Candidatus Thiodictyon syntrophicum: one gene and its partner. The protein of the gene in region 2 binds, or shares a complex with, the protein of the main gene of each other region. Links are inferred from orthologs where the notes say so. Each region holds a gene or a part of one and is shown on either strand. Other genes may lie near its edges. The genes, in order: secY and secA.

The links.
Region 1: the proteins of secA (region 2) and secY are in contact, whole or in part, in a crystal structure (PDB 3DIN), measured with the Thermotoga maritima proteins. The link is inferred for Candidatus Thiodictyon syntrophicum from one-to-one orthologs. Residues at the interface, in WP_004082002.1 of Thermotoga maritima: Glu261, Ala262, Arg263, Lys300, Ala301, Arg302, Thr303, Ile304, Ile305, Leu323, Tyr324, Asp325, Pro326, Val329, Ser330, Tyr333, Ile336, Lys340, Phe345, Val349, Glu363, Phe364, Tyr374, Ser375, Gly376, Gly377, Glu393, Ile395, Thr482, Ser483; in WP_004081795.1 of Thermotoga maritima: Glu108, Gly109, Glu110, Glu111, Ala236, Glu237, Arg238, Arg239, Ile240, Thr241, Ile242, Gln243, Tyr244, Ala245, Arg246, Arg247, Val248, Thr249, Gly250, Arg251, Arg252, Val253, Tyr254, Gly256, Ala257, Ser258, Thr259, Tyr260, Leu261, Pro262.

The regions. Positions count from the first base shown.
Region 1 is NZ_CP020370.1:5,612,227-5,615,769, reverse strand. The notes cover bases 1-2,895. They hold secY (preprotein translocase subunit SecY), read left to right. Parts: upstream 1-719; coding sequence 720-2,072; downstream 2,073-2,895. Other genes in these bases: rpsK (30S ribosomal protein S11), read left to right, coding at 2,824-2,895; rpsM (30S ribosomal protein S13), read left to right, coding at 2,430-2,786; rpmJ (50S ribosomal protein L36), read left to right, coding at 2,233-2,346; rplO (50S ribosomal protein L15), read left to right, coding at 270-704; rpmD (50S ribosomal protein L30), read left to right, coding at 65-280. Also shown: more of rpsK, read left to right, coding at 2,896-3,213; rpsD (30S ribosomal protein S4), read left to right, coding at 3,228-3,543. UniProt on the Escherichia coli protein: The central subunit of the protein translocation channel SecYEG. Consists of two halves formed by TMs 1-5 and 6-10.
Region 2 is NZ_CP020370.1:793,997-804,453, forward strand. What follows is about bases 4,405-7,729. They hold secA (preprotein translocase subunit SecA), read right to left. Parts: upstream 7,419-7,729; coding sequence 4,605-7,418; downstream 4,405-4,604. Other genes in these bases: argJ (bifunctional glutamate N-acetyltransferase/amino-acid acetyltransferase ArgJ), read right to left, coding at 4,405-4,595. Outside these bases: THSYN_RS03450 (Swt1 family HEPN domain-containing protein), read left to right, coding at 1-1,546; THSYN_RS03455 (hypothetical protein), read left to right, coding at 1,687-2,106; THSYN_RS03460 (Nudix family hydrolase), read right to left, coding at 2,224-3,171; more of argJ, read right to left, coding at 3,381-4,404; THSYN_RS03475 (hypothetical protein), read left to right, coding at 7,925-8,719; THSYN_RS03480 (IS630 family transposase), read right to left, coding at 8,711-9,754; THSYN_RS03490 (hypothetical protein), read left to right, coding at 10,188-10,325; THSYN_RS03495 (SAM-dependent methyltransferase), read right to left, coding at 10,393-10,457. UniProt on the Escherichia coli protein: Required for protein export, interacts with the SecYEG preprotein conducting channel.

The DNA of each region.
Region 1 (3,543 bases), 4.8 Mb from region 2 along the record:
GACTGATCCCGAGACCATTGCCGCCAAGCGCGGCAAGACGGTCGAGCAGATTCTGGGGTAGGCAATGCCAACGAACACGCCCGACAAGAAGATGATGAAGGTCACGCTCGTGCGCAGCATGCACGGGCGTCTGGCCACCCACAAGGCCTGCGTGCGCGGCCTGGGGTTGCGGCGGATGCACCAGGTGGTGGCGGTCGAGGACAGTGCCTGCACCCGCGGCATGGTCAACGCCGTCTCCTATATGGTCAAGGTTGTCGAGGAGGCCCCAGATGCGTCTTAACGATTTGAAGCCCGATGCCGGAAGCAAGGCCCCCGCCAAGCGCCGCGGCCGCGGGATCGGCAGTGGCCTGGGCAAGACCGGCGGGCGCGGCCACAAGGGGCAGAAGTCCCGAGCGGGCGGCTACCACAAGGTGGGTTTCGAGGGTGGCCAGATGCCCTTGCAGCGTCGCCTGCCCAAAGTCGGCTTTCGCTCCCGGACCGCCTCGGCCTTCGAGGAGATTCGCCTGGGCGAACTCGGTCGGATCGAGGGTGAGGTCGTGGACCTGGCGGCACTCCTGCGGGCGGGCCTGATCAAGCGTTCGACCACGGGGGCCAAGATCATCGTTTCCGGTGCCGTCACCCGGGCGCTGACGGTGCGCGGTATCGGTGTCACCAAGGGTGCCCGCGCCGCGATCGAGGCGGCCGGCGGCAAGGTCGAGGAATAATCAGGATCCCTGCCGATGGCTAAAAACCCCTCATCGATGGGACAGGCGCTTGCCGGGATGGGGCGCCTGACCGAACTGAAGCAGCGCCTGCTCTTCCTGGTCGGGGCGCTGCTGGTGTATCGCATCGGCACCTTCATTCCGGTCCCCGGGGTGAACCCCCACGCGCTGGCCCTGCTGTTCGAGCAGAACAAGGGCTCGATCCTGGACATGTTCAACATGTTCTCCGGGGGTGCGCTGGAGCGTGCCAGCCTGTTTGCGCTGGGGGTCATGCCCTATATCTCGGCGTCGATCATCGTGCAATTGATGACCTCGGTGATCCCGCAGCTCGAACAGTTGAAGAAGGAGGGCGAACAGGGACGGCGCAAGATCACCCAATACACCCGCTACGGGACTGTCGTGCTCGCGTCCTTCCAGGCGCTGGGAATCTCGATGGCCCTGCAGGGGCAGACCGCCGGCGGTACGTCGCTGGTCACCCAGGCCGGGGTCGGCTTTGTGTTTACCGCCACGGTGTCGTTGGTTACCGGGACCATGTTCCTGATGTGGCTGGGTGAGCAGATCACCGAGCGCGGCGTGGGCAATGGGATCTCGATGATCATCTTCTCCGGCATCGTCGCGGGCCTGCCGGCGGCGCTCGGCGGTACCCTGGTGTTGGTGGAGAACGGGGAGATGAACCCCATGGCCGTGCTGGTCATGCTCGCCATGGTGGTCGGGGTGACCGCCTTTGTGGTCTTCGTGGAGCGCGCACAAAGGCGCATCACCGTCAACTACGCGCGGCGGCAGCAGGGGCGCAAGCTCATGCAGGCGCAGAGTACACATCTGCCGTTGAAGATCAACATGGCCGGCGTGATTCCGCCGATCTTCGCCTCCAGCATCCTGCTCTTTCCCGGCACCCTTGGGCAGTGGTTCGCGAACGACGAGAAGCTGCGCTGGATCTCGGATATCACCTCGAAGCTCTCACCGGGGGAGCCGATCTATGTGATCCTCTACGCCTCGGCGATCATCTTCTTCTGTTTCTTTTACACGGCGCTCGTGTTCAATGCGCGCGAGACCGCCGATAACCTGAAGCGCTCCGGGGCCTTCATCCCGGGTATCCGACCCGGTGAGCAGACCGCCAAGTATATCGATACCGTGATGACCCGGCTGACCGCGGTGGGCGCCATCTATATCACCGCCGTCTGTCTGCTGCCGGAGTTTCTGATCGTCGGTTATCACGTCCCCTTCTACTTCGGCGGTACCTCGCTGTTGATCGTAGTGGTCGTGATCATGGACTTCATGGCGCAGGTCCAGGCCCATCTGATGTCGCATCAGTACGAGGGCCTGATGAAAAAGGCGAACCTCAAGGCGCCGGGCGCGGGCATGTTGCGCTAACCACCTGCTGACCAGACCTGCCCGGCGGGCCCGGTCAGCGCGCCGTCGGCGCCGGATGATCCGCTGGCCGCGCCCCCCGCGCAAGCAGTGCGTGACGGCCGGCCGCAGCGGCCGCCGGGGCCTCTGCCCCGCGGGGCGAATGAATCCTTAGGAGAAGAGAATGAAAGTACGAGCATCGGTCAAGAAGCTGTGTCGCAACTGCAAGATCGTGCGGCGCAACGGAATTGTGCGGGTCATCTGCAAGGACCCGCGCCACAAGCAGCGCCAGGGTTGACGATCGTCTGGTTGACTCCGGCCAGACTTCTGTTACGATACGCGGTTTACCGCTCCGCATCCAGGAACTGAGGGTTTCGAGCCATGGCCCGTATAGCCGGCGTTAACATTCCAGAAAAGAAGCACACAGTGATCGCGTTGACCGCGATCTTCGGTATTGGCCGGGTGCGGGCCGGCGAAATCTGCGACGCCGCAGGCGTGTCGCGCGCCACCAAGGTCCAGAGCCTCTCCGAGGAGGAAGTGGACAAGCTTCGCGGCGAGGTGGCGAAATACACCGTCGAAGGTGATCTCCGGCGCGAGATCTCAATGAACATCAAGCGCTTGATGGACCTCGGCTGCAACCGCGGCATCCGTCATCGTCGCGGGCTGCCGTTGCGTGGCCAGCGGACCCGTACCAACGCCCGGACCCGCAAGGGACCGCGGCGTCCCATCAAGCGTTAAGGCCGCGCAGATGATGCGCCCCGGCTGGTAAAGGCGAATGGCTAAACCGACTCGTACCGTAAAGAAAAAGGTCCGGAAGCAGGTGGCGGATGGGATTGCCCACGTCCATGCCTCCTTCAACAACACCATCATCACGATCACTGACCGCCAGGGCAACGCGCTCGCGTGGGCGACCTCGGGCGGCTCAGGGTTCCGCGGGTCGCGCAAGAGCACCCCGTTCGCGGCCCAGGTCGCGGCCGACAAGGCCGGTCAAGCGGTCAAGGAATATGGTGTGCGCAATCTGGACGTGAATGTGAAGGGCCCCGGCCCCGGGCGCGAGTCCGCGGTGCGCGCACTCAACAATGCCGGTTTCAAGATCACCAGTATCACTGACGTGACACCGATCCCGCACAACGGCTGTCGCCCGCCCAAGAAGCGGCGCGTCTGAGGGAGCTATAGAAAATGGCACGTTATACAGGCCCAACCTGCAAACTGGCGCGACGCGAGGGCACGGATCTCTCCCTCAAGAGCCGGGCGCGCGCGCTCGATACCAAGTGCAACCTGGAGAAGCAGCCCGGACAGACCGGGGACCGGCGCCGCCGCCTCTCCGATTACGGCGTCCAGTTGCGCGAGAAGCAGAAGGTGCGGCGGATTTACGGGTTGTTGGAGCGCCAGTTCCGCAACTATTACATGAAGGCCGCGCAGTCGAAGGGTGCGACCGGTGAGAACCTGTTGCAGATGCTCGAGCGGCGTCTCGACAACGTCGTGTTCCGGATGG
Region 2 (10,457 bases):
CAAACTCGACAGCGAGTTGCCCAACCTGGGCAAGCTCTCGGCCTGTCGGCGGGTGGCGCGCACCATCTACCTGGGCTCGGCGCCGACCACGGCCGCCGCGCACAAAGGGATCGAGGACCGGCGGGTGAAGCTCGGCTGCGTTATGCCCGGCGAATCCCCGGCCGTGTTCGGCGATGCCCTGCGCCGCATGGCTGCCGCCGCGACCTATCTCTATCAGGACGGGCCGCACTACTGGTACTCGACCCAGCCGACCGTCACCAAGCTGGCCGAGGATCGCGCCGAGCAGTTGAAGCGTGAGCCCGACAAGGTCGCTCACGAGTTGGAACAGCGCCTGCGCAAGGATCTGGCGCGCATGGGCGACTTCCCCCGCATCCACCCGCTGCCGCAGAGCGGCGCCGACGTGCCGGACGACCTGGACGCGCGCCTGGTGGTGCTGGGCAGCGGGCACCCCTACAGCAAGGAGACCAACAGCCCGGCCGAGCTGGCGGCAAAGGCGATCCTGGAGAGCCGTGGCAACACGCCCCGCCTCTACCGCAACACCCTGCTCTTCCTGGCAGCGGACAAGACCCGCTTGCAGGACCTCGACGAGGCCGCGCGCAAATATCTGGCTTGGGTGTCGATCCTGACCGAGCAGAAGGACCTGAACCTGTCGCCCTTCCAAGTCACCCAGGCCGAGACCCAGCGCACCGCCGCCGACGGCACCGTGACGGCGCGGCTGCCGGAGACCTACCTGTGGCTCCTGGTACCGGGGCAGGCCACGCCCCAGTCCCCCATCACCTGGGAGGCCCTGCGCCTCTCCGGGACCGACGCCCTGGCGATGCGCGCCAGTAAGAAGCTGCGCTCGGATGAACTCTACCTGACCAGCTTCGCCGCGACGCGGCTCAAGATGGAACTGGACCGCGTGCCGCTGTGGCGCGGCGATCATGTTGCGGTCAGACAACTGGTCGAGGACTTCGCGCGCTATCTCTACCTGCCGCGCCTCAGGGACCCGAGCGTCCTGCTCCATGCGATCGGCGATGGGCTGAACCTGCTGACCTGGTTGCAGGACAGCTTCGGCTTCGCCGATGCCTTCGACGAGGCCGCCGGCCGTTACCAGGGCCTGCGCGCCGGGCAGCTGGTGACGCTGGTCGACTCCCAGGCGCCGGGGTTGGTGGTAAAGGCGGACGTTGCGAGTCGGCAACTGGATGCGGAGCAGGTGGTCAAACCGCCCGTTGCGGGACCTGAGACCTTGCCGGGGGATGACGATGACAGGCCCCCGATTCCGCCAGTGACGCCCCCGATCGGCGATCCTCCTCGCCCGGCAGCGGCCAAGCCCAAACGCTTCCACGGCACGGCCGTGCTCGATGCGACCCGCGTGGGCCGCGATGCGAGTCGCATCGCCGAGGAGGTCATCGCGCACCTCACCGGCCTGGTCGGGGCCACGGTGACGGTGACCATCGAGGTGGCGGCCGAGATACCGGCCGGCGCCTCCGATCATGTGGTGCGCACGGTGACCGAGAACTGCCGGACGCTGAAGTTCACGAGTCAGGGGTTCGAGAAGGAGTAGTACCGGGCAACCGACGCTCGGGGCCGGGCCTTGGTCTGCAAGCAGGCGGTGGCCGGGGTCAAGTGCGGATGGTTGCGTCCCGAGGCCGCCCCTGGAACCCGATCGACACGTTTTGTCTGCCGCGAAGCGACTACATACACTTGAAATACATTGCTTCTTTTCTTGCCAACCTCAAGAGCCCCTGGTATCACTGGTACCAGGGCCGCAGACTCGTCGCGCTGGCCGGCATGGGGCTGGGCCTGGGCGTCACCGGGCTCTTCGTCACGCTCACCGCCGGTTTCGGCCTCTTCCCTTTAGTGCTCATGCTGGCACTCGACCATGTCCTCATCGTCTTGATCGCCCTGTATGTCCTGGTCCGGTTCTCGCTACCCGGCTATCTGCCGCTCGCGTTTGTCGATTGGTTCCTGGTCAAACAGGTCTTGCTGATCGCGCTCCCGGGGATACTGATCACCAGGGCCTGCACCCTCGGGGTCGCCACGCTGGCGGGACGGGGCCGCGTCCAGGTGGTTAGTCTCAAGAAGAGTATTTTGCCGCAAATGAACGCAAATGAACGCAAATAAATCTGCTGGTTAGCATCGTCGCGGGCGTCACCCGGGCGGTGAACGCGCAGTAAAGGCCAAATTGTGGATTATTCGCGTTAATTGGCGTTCATTTGCGGCTAAACTGCTGTTTCTTGGTTAATCGGGCCACAGCCCCCTAATGGCGGCGATCCCCTGGGCGCCGTGGCGGATGGCGTCGGACAGGTCGGTGGGAGCGAGACCGCCCAGGGCGTAGACCGGCAGCGGGATCGGGTCGATGAGGGCGGCGAAGCGCGGCCAGCCTAGCGGGTGGGCCTCGGGGTGGGTGGCGGTGGGCTTGACCGGGGAGAGCAGCGCATAGTCGAGCCCCAGGGCGGCGGCCCGGGTGAGGTCGGTGGCGTCATGGCAGGAGGCGCCGACCAGTTCATCCGGCGCGCCGGGGCGCTCGCTCAGGCTGGCCAGGCGCCGGGCGCTCAGGTGCAGGCCGTGGCGGGGGCAGCCGACGATGCCCGCGGGGTCGCGGTTGAGCAGGAGGCGGGCGCCGTTGGCGGTGCAGAGCGCATAGGCGCGCGCGGCCAGGTCGCGGTAGGCGGCGTCGTCGATCTCGTGGGCCCGCAGTTGTACCAGCCGGACGCCGCCGCGGATCGCCTGCTCAAGCCGTGCCAGCAGCGTTGCGGGGTCCCGCGGGTCGGGGCCGGTGATGAGCAGCAGTTGGGGCAGGCGCAGGGCCGTGATGATGGGGCGGTCGGCGGCCGGGAAGCGGGTCGGGTCCATGGCGTCCGGGTGCAGCCAGGCCAGCGGCTGTCCCTCCCGCCCTTGGGGGACGCCGGCGTGGGCGCCGATGCGATGTACATCCAGCAGGATGTGGCGGTCGCCGTAGTCGTGGTGGACGCGGATCAGGGGGCGGCTGGTGTAGACCCGGATGCCGAGTTCCTCATCCAGTTCGCGGGCCAGGCCCTGTTCGGGGGTCTCGCCGGGCTCCAGTTTGCCACCCGGGAACTCCCAGAGTCCGCCCTGGTGGGCCTGGTCGGGGCGGCGGGTGACCAGGACCCGGCCCTGGTCGTCCTGGAGGGCGCCGGCCATGACGTGGATCTGCTTCCTGGGCATCGGCACTGCGTGGTCCCGTAAGGAACAGTCCATTAGGAGATGCTGTTCGCGTCGTTGTCGTTGTCGTTGTCGTTGTCGTTGTCGTAATCGAGGTTATCGTAGCGCCGCGGATTCCCTCGCACGCCAAGTTGCAGCGATTCTCCGATTACGATTACGACAACGACAACGACAACGATCGAGTCTGTGCTTATGTTGTTCTTGGCTCGTTACTAAGACCGGTACTCCGCATTGATCCGCACATAGTCATAGGACAGGTCGCAGGTGAGGACCTCGGCGGCGGACTCGCCGCGGCCCAGGGCGACGCGGATCAGGATCTCGGGCGCGCGCATGACGGCGGCGCCGGCGGCCTCGGTGTAGGTGGGTGCGCGCCCGCCGCCATCGACGATGAGTACGTCACCGAGCCAGACCCGAACCCCGGCGATGGCCAAATCTGCGATGCCGGCGCGCCCGACGGCGGCGAGGATGCGGCCCCAGTTGGGGTCGGAGGCGAAGAGCGCGGTTTTCACCAGCGGGGAGTGGGCGATGGTGTAGGCGACCTGGCGCGCCTCGGCGTGGCTCGCGGCGCCCTCGACGCGGACCGTCACCAGCTTGGTGGCGCCCTCGGCGTCGCGCACGATGGCGGTGGCAAGCTCGATGCAGACGGCGTCCAGGGCGGCCTGGAAGGCCGCATAGTCGGGGCTCACGGCGGCGGCGATGGGGTCGTTGCCCAGGGTGCCGGTAGCGGCCAGAACACAGGCGTCGTTGGTGGAGGTGTCGCCGTCCACGGTGATGGCGTTGAAGGAGCGCTCCACCGCGGCGTGCAGACAGGCGGTGAGGAAACCGGGCGCCACGGCCGCATCGGTGGCCAGGAAACCGAGCATGGTCGCCATGTCGGGGCAGATCATGCCGGCGCCTTTGGCCATGCCGGTGAGGGTGGCGGTGCGCCCGTCGCACGCGAACTGGCGGGAGACGAGCTTGGGCACCCGGTCCGTGGTCATGATGGCGCGGGCGGCCTCCGGCCAGTGGGTCGCGTCGAGTTGGCCCAGGAGCCGGGGCAGGGCGGCGGCGATGCGCTCTACCGGCAGGTGCTCGCCGATGACGCCGGTGGAGAAGGGCAGGACGCTCCCGGCCGGGTCGCCGGTCAACTCGGCGACCGCCTGGCAGCTCGCGGCGGCGTCCAGCAGGCCGCGGGCGCCGGTGCCGGCGTTGGCGTTGCCGGCATTGATCAGCCACCAGCGCGCGGCGCCCGCGCCTAAGTGGGTGCGGGCCAGGGTGACCGGGGCGGCGCAGAAGGCGTTACGGGTAAAGACAGCCGCGCAGTCGGTGCCCGCGGCCAGTTCCACGAGCACCAGGTCGTTGCGGTCGCGGTAGCGGATGCCGGCCGCGCCCACGGCCAGGCGTATGCCGGCGACCGGCAGGAAGTGCAGTTCGGGCTGTTCGGTCATGGGTAAACCTCAGGCGGCCCGGCCATGGCATTGCTTGTACTTCTTGCCGGAGCCGCAGGGGCAGGGCTCGTTGCGGCCGACCTTGCGGGCGTCCCGCACGAAGGGCTGGTGGGCCTCGGCCCCGGGCGCCTCCCCGTCCGCGGGGGCGCCCTCATCGTCGGCGGCGCCGAAGCCCTGGAATTCCTCGTGCCTGAACTCGAACTCCCGGGCCGGCGGCGCCAGCTCCGGCAGGCGCTCGACGGCCTGCACCTGGCGCTTGCACAGGGTGCCGACGACGTCGTGCTTGATGTCGTCGAGCATGGCCGAGAACATCTCGAAGGCCTCGCGCTTGTACTCCTGCTTGGGGTTCTTCTGGGCGTAGCCGCGCAGGTGGATGCCCTGGCGCAGGTAGTCCATGGCCGCCAGGTGGTCCTTCCAGTGGGTGTCCAGGAAGTGGAGCATGACCGCCTTCTCGATCTGGCGCAGGCGCGCCGCGCCCTCCTGCGCCTCCTGCTCCGCGTAGCTCGCGGTCAGGGTGTCGGCGATGCGTCGGCGCAGGGTCTCCTCGTGCAGGTCGTGGTCGGCGTCCAGCCAGTGGCGGACCGGCCAGTCGCCGCCGAAGGTCTCCGTCAGCGCGGTCTCCAGGCCGGGCAGGTCCCACTGCTCCTCCAGGCTCTGGGGCGGGATGCAGACGTTGAGGGTGCGCTCAAGGGTGTCGGCGCGCATGGCGGTGACGGTCTCGGAGATGTCCCCCGTGTCCATCAGCTCGCGGCGCTGGCCGTAGATGACCTTGCGTTGGTCGTTGGCGACGTCGTCATATTCCAGGAGTTGCTTGCGGATGTCGAAGTTGCGCCCCTCGACCTTGCGCTGGGCGTTCTCGATCGCCTTGGTGACCCAGGGGTGCTCGATCGCCTCCCCCGGCTGCATCCCGAGGCGTTGCATCATCGAGGCCACCCGCTCGGAGGCGAAGATGCGCATCAGGTTGTCTTCCAGCGACAGATAGAAGCGGCTGGAACCCGGGTCGCCCTGGCGCCCGGAGCGACCGCGCAACTGGTTGTCGATGCGCCGCGACTCGTGGCGTTCGGTGCCGACCACATGGAGCCCGCCGGCGGCGACCACGGCCGCGTGACGCGCCGTCCAGGCGGCGCGGATGGCCTGCGCGTCGGCGTCCGGACCGGCCTGTTCCAGTTCCGCCTCCAGGTTGCCGCCGAGCACGATGTCGGTGCCGCGGCCGGCCATATTGGTGGCGATGGTGACGGCGCCGGGGCGGCCCGCCTGGGCGACGATGCCCGCCTCGCGCTCGTGCTGCTTGGCGTTGAGCACCTCGTGAGGGACCTGGCCCTCGATCAGGAGCTTGGAGACCAACTCCGAGGTCTCGATGGAGGCGGTGCCGACCAGCACCGGTTGGCCGCGGGTGACACAGTCGCGGATGTCCTCGACGACCGCCTTGTATTTCTCCTCCTGGGTCAGGTACACGAGATCCCCGTTGTCCTTGCGGATCATCGGCTGATTGGTGGGGATCACCACCACCTCCAGCCCGTAGATCTGCTGGAACTCGTAGGCCTCGGTGTCCGCCGTGCCGGTCATGCCCGCGAGCTTGGGGTAGAGCCGGAACAGATTCTGGAAGGTGATGGAGGCGAGCGTCTGGTTCTCCTGCTGGATCGGCACCCGCTCCTTGGCCTCCACCGCCTGGTGCAGGCCCTCGGACCAGCGCCGGCCGGGCATGGTGCGGCCGGTGAACTCATCCACGATGATGATCTGGCCGTCGCGCACGATGTACTCGACGTTCTTCTGGAACAGGGCGTGGGCGCGCAGGGCCGCGTAGACGTGGTGCATCAGGGCGATGTTGGTGGCGTCGTAGAGGCTCTCGCCCGGCGCCAGCAGGCCCATCTCGGTCAGCATCTCCTCGACGTGCTCGTGGCCCTCCTCGCTCAGGAAGGTCTGGCGGGACTTCTCGTCGACCGAGTAGTCACCGGGACCGAAGTCGGGCTTGCCCTCCTCGTTGGTCATCGGGGACTGGCGGGTGAGGCGCGGGATGATGGCGTCGATCTGCCGGTACAGGTCGGTATCGCCCTCGGAGGGGCCGGAGATGATCAGCGGCGTGCGCGCCTCGTCGATCAGGATCGAGTCGACCTCGTCGACGATGGCGTAGAAGGGCGGGCGCTGGCTGCGCTGCCCCGGCTCGAAGGCCATGTTGTCGCGCAGATAGTCGAAGCCGAACTCGTTGTTGGTGCCGTAGGTGATGTCCGCGGCATAGGTCTCGCGGCGGCTGACCGGGCGCAGGTGGCGGTAGCCCTGCCCCTCGGCCGCCGGCTCGTAAGAGGGATCGAACAGATAGGAGGCGGCGTCCGGACCCATCATACCGGAGGAGTTGATCACCCCGACCGACAGACCGAGCGCGTGGTAGATGCGGCCCATCCAGCAGGCGTCGCGCCGGGCGAGATAGTCGTTGACCGTCACCACATGGACCCCCTTGGCGGGCAGCCCATTGAGATAACCGGCCAGGGTGGCGACCAGGGTCTTGCCCTCGCCGGTGCGCATCTCCGCGATCTTGCCCTGGTGCAGGACCATGCCGCCGACCATCTGGACATCGAAGTGACGCATCCCGAGCACCCGCCGCCCGGTCTCGCGCACGACCGCGAAGGCCTCGGGCAGCAGCGCGTCGAGGTCCTCCCCGCCCGCGAGCCGCTTGCGGAACTCCTGGGTCTTGGCGGCGAGTGCCGCATCTGAAAGGGCCTGGAGGTCCGGCTCCAGGACATTGATCCGGCTAACGGACTTGAGGAGCTTCCTGACCAGCCGCTCGTTGCGGCTGCCGAAGATCTTCTTGAGCAGATTGCTGACCATCGTTGGGAGGAAGGGCCTTGTGGGATAATCGCCGGGATCTTACCGGATTCCCGTCCTGACCGCAGGTCCTACGCTGGACGACACTGCCATCAGGTCAAGCGCCGCACCACCTCCTGGAGTCCAAGGCTTCAGCCTTGGAGGGGCGCCAAGGCTGAAGCCTTGGACTCCGGGTACACACCTGTCAGCTTTCTTTACACCACGGGTCCCTGCGTACACTTGTTGCTGGAACCGCCCGCAGCACCCGCTGCCCCGCAAGCCTTGCCGTTGCTGGGTCCCCTGACTATTTCCAGGCTCCCGGCGTGGGTCTGGCACATTTCTCGCTTAGATCGCTGCCGAGTGAACCCAGGCGCCCAGGCCCGGTGTTCGCGGATGCGGGGGCAGCGGGCCCGGGGATGCCGACCGGCCAGGGCACCAAGGCCCATCGGTCCCCGGCCGGAGTGTCCCGAAGTGCCCGAAGGGACAGCTTCCAGCCCCCGGCCTGATCAAATCTACGGGAAATACATCAAATGTCGCAACACTCACAAGCCCGACCACGGCACCTGTCCGGTGCCTTCAGCACCCTTTGTTCAGCCGTGCCCCGCGCGGCCCTGCGCCGACTCTGGCCGCTGTGTCTCGTCGGCGCCTCGCTTGCGCTATTGCCCTTGCCAGGCAACGCGGCCATCATCAGCGCCTACAATGACCCTAACCTGTTCGGGACGCTCGACCAACAGGAGGTGGGCTTCATCGGCGACTCGGCCTGCGCACCCACCTCGGTCGTCAATTCTTTTGTTTATCTGGAGCGGCGGTATCCGGCAATCTTCGGCCGGAGTCTGGTGCCGGACACGGACACTGACAGCCAGTACGATCCGGAGGAATTGAAGGCGGTCGCCTTGACCCTGGCCGGTCCGAATTACATGGCTACGACCGAGCAGAGCGGAACGCAGGACGGCTACATGGCCTTTGGTAAGGAGAAGTACATGGAGGAAAAGGCACCGGACAAGACCCTCTACCGCGCCGTCGCCGAGGGGTCCTGGGACGGGCCCTCGGGGTCGCAGCCCGACTGGTACCAGGCGAGTACCGTGCCCACCATCGAGTTTCTATACGAGGTATTGTCGGGCGCTTTCGATGTGGAGGTGGGGGTGACCTGGACCACCCCCGGCGAGACCGGGGGTCACTGGATAACCGCTTATGGTCTGACGTTCGACACCCTGACCAAGGTTGGGTCGCTGAGTTTCATCGATCCGTGGAAGGCGGTCGACCTCACCGGTCTCCTCGAGATCCTGGGTAACGGCAAGATCCAACTGACCTATACTCTAAATTGAAATTATTTGAGATTTTCTAATGCGCTGAAACTTTAAAGAAAACAGGGTCTTCATTTCGCTTTTGCATTGAGCGTTCGCATCGCTCAAGCAGTTTGATATTGCGCTCTTGAATTTCGGAAAATCCTCGTAATATTTTGAATAAAGTGCTTTTTTCTTTACGTATCTCCATAATCTTTCGATCAGATTAAGATTTGGTGAGTAGGGAGGTAGATAAAGCAGATCGATTTTCAGCTCTTGTGCAAGCTCAGCCACAATGCGACATTTTTGGTATTTTGCATTATCTAAAATCAGTGTGATGGCTTCGCCAATGTGACATGCAGCAATCTTACGTAGGAGCGCGCAAACACTGATCGCGTCAATATATGTATCATTGGTGACCGTGACGATATCATGGGTCACAGCATTCAGGGCACCCAAGACATTAAATCGCTTACGGCCAGCAGGCGCTTTGATAAATAGGCGCGTAAATGACCACAGGAAACCCAAAAATGGAGCAAGTACAAAATGGGCGGCATCAACGAAATAGACGTGACGATTCCCGGCTATCGCCTCATTCAGAATTGGTTGTAACTTGTTGTTTATAAATGCTTCCTGTTCGTCGGGATCACCTTTTGCTGGAACCATCCCGACTTTTCTCCGATACATGCCGATAGAAAGCAAGAAGGTGCGAACGCTACCGAGACTACGCTTGATACCGGTTAGTTTTTCAATTTCAGAAGCGGTCTCCTTTAAGCTGCCAGGCGGATGTTCAGAAAAATGTTTCTTTAGGAGATAACGGTGGTCTTGTAATTCGCTTTGAGGGCGATACGGTCGCCGCTTCATAACTTTGTCGAGCCCACCATCTATATAGCTACGAATCGTGGTTATAATCGTATTTCCAGAAGCACTGCTAAGCCGAGCGATTTCATGATTAGAATATCCAAGTGACTTATACCAAAGAATACTCATGCGCTTGCGAATTACCGGAGATGAATCGTAGAGACGAGCCTTCTCAATGATATCCTTATCTCGATTAGGGAACTCGCAATTGTACATGTCATGGCTCCATAAGAATTCAAAGATTGGGAGGGGCTACCTCCCTAGCTTGCTCGGGCAGCAGGGAAAATGCTATTTATAATACCGCAACCTATGCCTATAGCAAGTATACCAGGGCGGGGCGGCGGACCCTGATACGCTCACCAGTACGATCGATATCATCGTTGCCGAGACCGCTGCCGCTATCCCAGAGCCGGCCGTCGTATTCCTGTGTGGCGCGGGGGGGCTGACCCTGCTCGTCGTGCGCAGAAGACGAAAGGTCTGAGGGCGGGAATTTCGGGGCAGTCTGCTGATTTTTGCCAGGTCAGCACGCGCAGCGGCCCGGATCGTGTCGACTCTGACGTCGATCGCGCCTGGCCGCTTTGCGGTGGCGGTGGCTGTCGTTGTCGTTGTCGTTGTCGTAATCGTAATCGGAGAAGCGATGTAACTTGGCGTGCGAGAGAATCCGAGGGGCTACGATAATCTCGACAACGACAACGACAACGACAACGACAACGACAACGACAACGACAACGACAACGACAACGACAACGACAACGACAACGACAACGACGCGGCAAGCGGTCCCTAATGGACTTGTTTGACCTATTACCGGAGGTGGAACTGTTCCCGCGCGGGCGGGACGCCGCGGCTGCTTTTTACGCGGGCCGCTCGAACAGGTAGTGACTGACCCACCACTCCTGTCCGTTGCGATACCCGAAGA